DNA from 3 places in the Pseudoalteromonas sp. BSi20439 genome. Region 3 is predicted to be linked to each of the others. Evidence: predicted binding sites of a transcription regulator. Region 3 holds the regulator's gene; each other region holds the start of a gene.
The links. Region 3 encodes FliA, which starts transcription of late flagellar genes. Its sites were predicted from a motif close to CTAAAGNTNNNNNNNNNNNNGCCGATA; they were not measured.
Positions count from the first base shown of each region.

Region 1: pomA (flagellar motor protein PomA) is a predicted target of FliA. The motif match lies at 952-978, and genes of this name have one in related genera.
Region 2: fliS (flagellar export chaperone FliS) is a predicted target of FliA. The motif match lies at 1,309-1,335, and genes of this name have one in related genera.

Region 1 covers NZ_BADW01000117.1:73,762-76,038, forward strand. Annotated here, with positions in the region: gene ispA ((2E,6E)-farnesyl diphosphate synthase) at 1-484, opposite strand, end outside; gene xseB (exodeoxyribonuclease VII small subunit) at 487-729, opposite strand; gene pomA (flagellar motor protein PomA) at 1,032-1,799, shown strand; gene P20439_RS11135 (flagellar motor protein MotB) at 1,802-2,277, shown strand, end outside.
Region 2 covers NZ_BADW01000187.1:3,619-5,895, reverse strand. Annotated here, with positions in the region: gene P20439_RS14875 (sigma-54-dependent Fis family transcriptional regulator) at 1-1,045, opposite strand, end outside; gene fliS (flagellar export chaperone FliS) at 1,413-1,808, shown strand; gene P20439_RS14865 (hypothetical protein) at 1,808-2,131, shown strand.
Region 3 covers NZ_BADW01000067.1:20,612-22,888, reverse strand. Annotated here, with positions in the region: gene P20439_RS06350 (protein phosphatase CheZ) at 1-599, opposite strand, end outside; gene cheY (chemotaxis response regulator CheY) at 616-999, opposite strand; gene P20439_RS06340 (RNA polymerase sigma factor FliA) at 1,040-1,750, opposite strand; gene P20439_RS06335 (MinD/ParA family protein) at 1,777-2,277, opposite strand, start outside.

The DNA of each region.
Region 1 (2,277 bases), on a different contig from region 3:
CAATATCGCGGCCTTGCCCGGCGACCATTCCTTGCAAGCCAGAAGCATGTGCTAATTCTGCAATCATTTTTAACTGAGCTTCTGTTGAGCATTTAAATGTGTGCTTAGCAATAAGCTCAAACGCTAAGGTTTGCAGTGCGTCACCTGCTAAAATAGCTTGTGCTTCACCATAGACAATATGACATGTAGGACGGCCACGACGTAAATCATCGTCATCCATAGCGGGTAAATCGTCATGCACTAATGAATAACTATGAATGCATTCTATCGCTGCTGCTAGCACATCTAAATCACGTTTTTCAGCACCGAGCATTTTGCCTGTGGTATAAACCAAAAAAGGGCGTAATCTCTTCCCGCCATTCATTAGACTATAATGTGTGGCTTCTTTTATAGTGTTGTCGCTTTCAAGAGGTTGTTCGAAATAAAGATTGAGCGTATTAGCTACGTCATCTTGAGCGAGCTTTATTTGTTCTTTTATGCTCACAATTATTCCATATCGTTATCAAATTGAGTAAGCGGTGCTTTTTCGTCATTACCCATTAATATCGACACCTTTTGTTCGGCTTGTTGAAGTTTGCCAGAAGACGCACTGGCTAATGCAATACCGCGCTCAAATTGCTTTAAAGACTGTTCAAGCGATAAATCACCTTGTTCCATTTCACTGACAATTGTTGTTAACTCTTCTAGTGCTTGTTCGAAACTTAAATTTTCAGGTTTTTTAGTCGCCATCTTTATTTTCAACTTACATAATAAATTTAGACGCCAATTTTAGGGGGAATGCTAAACTAGGTCAAAGAATGATATGGTTTTTTGATAGATAAATGCTGTTAATTGGGTTTTATTGCGCTTCTTAGTTATTTTTTAACATGTTTAAAATTGAGTGTTAGATAGATTGCGATAGTTGATCTAAAATAGATGAGCGCTTAACTTTTTCGGTTATCATAAAAATCACTTAAGTATTTCAGTATCTTGCCGATAAACAATTAATAACAACGCTTGCGAAGAAAAAATATAAAACCTTTGGAGGGAATGTGGATTTAGCAACCATTATTGGGATCCTTGGCGCAATTGGCTTAATTGTCATGTCCATGTTTATGAGTAGTAGCGGTGAAGTCGCTATGTTTTACAATACCCCTTCAGTGGTTATTGTGTTTGGTGGTTCCCTTTTTATCGTTTTATCTAACTTTACTATGTCGCAATTTTTTGGCATTGGTAAGGTTTGTGCAAAAGCGTTTATGTTTAAAATTGAACCCCCTGAAGCGTTAATAGAGAAAGCTGTCGAACTTGCTGACTCTGCCCGTAAAGGTGGTTTTTTAGCATTAGAAGAGGCTGAAATTCCAAATCCATTTATGCGCAAAGGCGTTGATATGCTTGTAGATGGACATGATGCAGATGTAGTGCGTGCAACATTACAAAAAGATATTTCCCTCACAACAACTCGTCATGAAATGGGTGCAAGCTTATTCAAATCGTTAGGTGATATTGCTCCTGCAATGGGGATGATCGGTACATTAATCGGTTTGGTGGCTATGTTATCAAATATGGATGACCCAAAAGCAATCGGTCCAGCCATGGCGGTCGCCTTATTAACAACGTTATATGGGGCATTTTTGGCGAATGTTGTCGCTATTCCTATTCAGGTAAAACTTGAATTGCGTAAAGACGAAGAAGCAATGAACCAGCGACTTATTTTGGATGCGGTATTAGGTATTCAAGATGGCCAAAACCCTAAAGTAATCGAAGGGATCTTGAAAAATTATTTGGCTGAGTCAAAACGCGCAGTAAACACTGAGGAATAATTATGTCTGATGAAGAGTGTAAATGCCCACCCCCAGGGTTACCTGCATGGATGGGGACATTTGCCGATTTAATGTCGCTATTAATGTGCTTCTTTGTACTCTTACTCGCGTTTTCTGAAATGGATGTGCTTAAATTTAAGCAAATTGCAGGCTCTATGAAGTTTGCTTTTGGTGTACAAAATAAAATAGAAGTAAAAGACATTCCAAAAGGGACATCTGTTATTGCTATGGAGTTTACGCCGGGTAAACCTGAGCCAACTCCTATAGAAACCATTCAGCAACAAACGGTTGAAATGACCCAACAAATGCTTGAGTTTCAGGCGGGAGATGAAAGCTCCGCAGGTGGACGTCAAGAGCAACGTGGTGAAAAGCGAGGTGGTGAATCAAGTAGTACCTCTGAGGAAGTTGCTTCAGCGCCTGCAGTTTCTGCTGCCGATCAAGAACAAATAAATGACTTAGTTAAAAAAATTGCACAACA
Region 2 (2,277 bases), on a different contig from region 3:
CGAGCTCACGGATATTACCCGGCCAAGAATGTTCTTTTAAACTATCAATAGCACGCTCTGTAAACTTAGCCGTAGTACCGCTTTGCTCATTTACGCGGCGCATAAGCTCTTTAAGTAGTAATGGTATGTCTTCTGCGCGTTGAGCAAGAGATGGGCTCTCAATAGGAAAAACATTTAAGCGATAGTATAAATCTTCTCTAAATGAGCCTTTTTCTATCATGTTTTCAAGGTCTCGGTGGGTTGCGGCAATAACACGCACATCAGCTTGAATCGCTTTAGTACCACCAACGCGCTCATAGCTGCGCTCTTGTAGCACTCGCAGTAACTTAACCTGCATTTGCAGTGGCATGTCGCCGATTTCATCTAAAAATAGCGTGCCACCTTGCGCTAACTCAAAACGGCCTTTTCGTGCTGAAATAGCCCCAGTAAACGCGCCTTTTTCATGACCAAATAGTTCACTTTCTAGTAGCTCTGCAGGAATTGCCCCACAGTTTACTGGTACAAATGGGCCTTTGTTACGCTTAGAAAGCAAATGTACGTTTCGGGCAACTACTTCTTTACCTGTGCCCGACTCACCTAAAATAAGTACGTTAGCATCGGTTTTAGCAACCTGCGTAATTAAAAAGCGTAAATCTTTTACGGCTTTGGTTTCACCAACAAGACCATCAAAGGTGCTTTTCTCTTTATTATTTTTATGTTCATGCGGCAACATGCGCTGATATTGCTGACAGTCGTGTAACAGCTGTGTGGTTATTTCATGAGTAAATGGCTCACATATCAACCCCACAACATTAGCCAAACTCAACAAAGGTTTAAGCGTTTCACCAATGAGTAAAAAAGGAAATGTTGGGTATCGTTTAATTAAACTTTCGTGATCTAAAGACTGCAAAGCACCTAACACCACAATACATTCTTTGTTTTGATAGTGGCTACATGCCTGTTCAAAGTCAGCTTCTGTTTGCAACTGTACCGCCTCACCAATAAAAGTAAGCGATGCGTATAATCCAATAGAGCGATTGTTATTATTATCTAAAATTAAGATCATCTTTAGCGAGCCATTTATTTCACTAATTTGTTTTATTAATCAAATTGTAAGCCAGTTGGGTTTGGATGCAAGCAATAGCGGCGATTTTTTGACATTAACGCCAAAAAACAGACACTGGCCGCACAAAGTCAATACTTTATAACTATTAATTGCCTGGGTAGTTTTAGTGACATACATACTTAGGATGAATTAAACGACATATAATGCGATTTTCAATGATACGATTTCACACAGTAAAAACTCATAAAAACTGCTATTATTATTTAAAGGTGTGACTGTTTTGGCCGATAAAGTAATAGTCAAACTTATGTTGGAACTAAACTTGCTTAGAGTTCTGAACATGTAATTAAAATTTAAGGAATTACCTATGGCTCATGCATCAATCAATAAATACCGTCAAATAACAGTTAGCAGCGTTAAAGAGATGACACCTTATGATCAAGTCAAACTCGTGTTTGTAAATATTGTTGGCAAGCTCTCTGCTGCAAAAGGATTTATTGAACGTAAAGAGTTAGAAAAAAAAGGCAACGCAATCTCTGATTGTATTGTGCTACTTGGTGCGTTGCAGCAAGTGTTAAATTTTGAAGACAATAATGAAGTATCAACTAACTTAGACTCTTTGTACGATTACTGTCAGCGTTGCTTATTAACTGCAAACCTTGAAAACAACATTGATAAAATTGATGAAGTAATTACCTTAATTAAAGAGATTAAGTCAGGCTGGGAAGCAATTCCATTCGAACAAAGAGAACCACAACTGTAATGTCTTTAAATCGGGTTACAAGCTCACAAGTTAAAGATAGTGAGACTCGAGCATATTGCAATGAGCTAGTAAGTTTGATTGCTGACTCAGAAGATTGGGATATTGAGCAAGCGCTGAATATTCATAATAAACTTGATATTCACATAAGTAGCTCACTTTCTAGAGAAAAAACTCATTATTCAGCTACTGAACTTGAGTTTTTAATTAACCTAATAGAACAGCTATCTGTTAAAATAGATAATCAAAAGCAACTATTAGCGGTTAAAATAGTTGGTAATCAAAAAAATAAAAAAGCTGTAAATAAGTATAAATCTAATATTTAAAAACACTTCTTGCCTTAGCTAACCCCCTATTTTATTCCCCTTTACAGAGTGATTAAGCAGATTTTTCACTCTGTATTTTTATTTCCTCAAACCTCACTATAAAACAACACAGTTAGTTACTAACAATCGAACAAACATAAAAAAAC
Region 3 (2,277 bases):
GCCGCAAATGCAGTTAACAAGTGGATTAAGCTCTCTTCAACTTCACGCACAAGTTCAATAACACGACGAATAACCTGACCAGTTAAATCTTGATAGTCTTGAGCCATCAATACATTGGTCATCAACATTTGTAACTCATCCGTTTTATGATGAGAGCTGTTCATAAACTTATCAATGCTATGGCAAAGTGACTTAAACTCACCAAGCTCAATTTCACGGTTCATTAACCGATCCCATGTTGGCTTGATATCAGCTATTTCGTCAGCAATTTCTTGCGCTAAAGGTAAGCTTGCTTCAACCGCATCCATCGTTTTGTTGGCTGCGTTTTCTGTCATTTCCATAACATAGTTGAGGCGTTTTTTAGCATCAGGGATGGCATCAGTGGTAATGTCTGTTAATCGCGTATCTAATTCAAAGCTTTTTAAAGCTTCGTGCAGTTGACGCGTTAACTTACCCACCTCAGCAAATAACTGTGATTGCTCTTGTGAAGCTGTTTCTAAAATTAACTGATTCGCTTTATCTTGCTCACCATTTTCTAAAAAAGCCACTAATTGGCGAGCTTGTTCTAAAGTAATCTGAGGCGCAGCAGGTGCTGACATAAGCCTCTCCCTCTCATTAACCTAAGCGTTCGAACACTTTTTCTAATTTAGTCTTCAATGTACCTGCAGTAAATGGTTTAACAATATAACCATTAACACCTGCTTGGGCCGCAGCAATTATTTGTTCTTTTTTAGCTTCTGCCGTTACCATTAAAACAGGGATATGCTTTAATTTTTCATCAGCTCGAATTGCCCTTAAAAGATCAATACCTTGCATGCCTGGCATATTCCAATCTGTTACCACAAAATCAAACACTTGATTTTGCAACATAGGTAAAGCAGTTGACCCGTCATCTGCTTCTTGAACATTGGTAAAACCTAAATCGCGCAACAGGTTTTTAATAATACGTCTCATCGTCGAAAAATCATCAACAACAAGAATTTTAATGTTTTTATCCAAAACATCCTCCAGTGAGGCCTGAACCTTTATTTACTTACTTCTAGTTTATCCAGTCATTGATCTTTGCTTTAAGCTTAATCATCGCCTGACCATGTATCTGACTTACACGCGACTCACTAACATCGAGTATATGCCCAATTTCTTTTAAATTCATTTCATCGTTATAGTACAAAGAAAGCACCATTGCATCTTTTTCCGGTAACGACTTTATCGCACTGAGTAAAGACTCATTAAACCGTTCATTTTTAACATTATTGAAAGGTTTGTCTAGTGCTAAATCTTGACCATGAGGTGTAATCACATCATCGTCAATACCAAGGTCTTCAATACCTAAAACTTTACTTACATTGACATCGTTTAAAATATGATGGTACTCATTTAACGAAATTTCAAGTTTTTCAGCAACTTCAATATCTTTGGGTTCACGGTTTAAACTGCTTTCAAGGGCAACTATTGTCTCTGCTACCAAGCGACTTTTTCTGTGAACTGAACGTGGAACCCAATCACCTCGGCGCATTTCATCTATCATTGCACCACGAATGCGAATACCCGCAAAGGTTTCAAAACTTGCGCCCTTGCTTGCGTCAAAGTTTTTAGAAGCTTCTATTAAGCCAATCATACCTGATTGGATCAAATCATCTAGTTGCACACTGGCCGGTAAACGAGCAATTAAATGGCACGCCACTTTTTTGACTAATGAGGCATGCTTTTCAACAATCATATTTAAATTCTGTGTTGACTGATATCCCATAGCTCTATTCACCGGTATTGTCATTGTTAGTTACTAACTAACTTCTCAATGAAAAACTCTAAGTGACCCGAGGCTTGACTAGGTGTTGGCCACTTAGCAATTTTTGTCGCCAGTGTTTTAAAAGCAATCGCAGCAGGAGACCCTGGAAAAACTTCAACTATCACTTTTTGGCGACGCGTTGATTTGCGCATATTCTCATCATAAGGAACCGTTGCAACCAGCTCCATTGATATATCTAAAAATCGGTCGGTTACTTTTGAAAGTTTAGCAAATAATTCTTGCCCTTCACGTAAGCTACGCACCATATTGGCAACAATTTTAAATTTGTAAACACCGTGCTCACGGCTCAGCACTTTTATTAACGCATATGCATCAGTAATTGAGGTTGGTTCGTCACAGACCACCACAACCACATCCTGTGCGGCGCGAGAAAAACTCAATACCATGTCAGAAATACCAGCAGCGGTATCTACAATTAAAATATCAAAATCGGTGTTAAGCTCACTAAATGCACGTATCAATCCCGC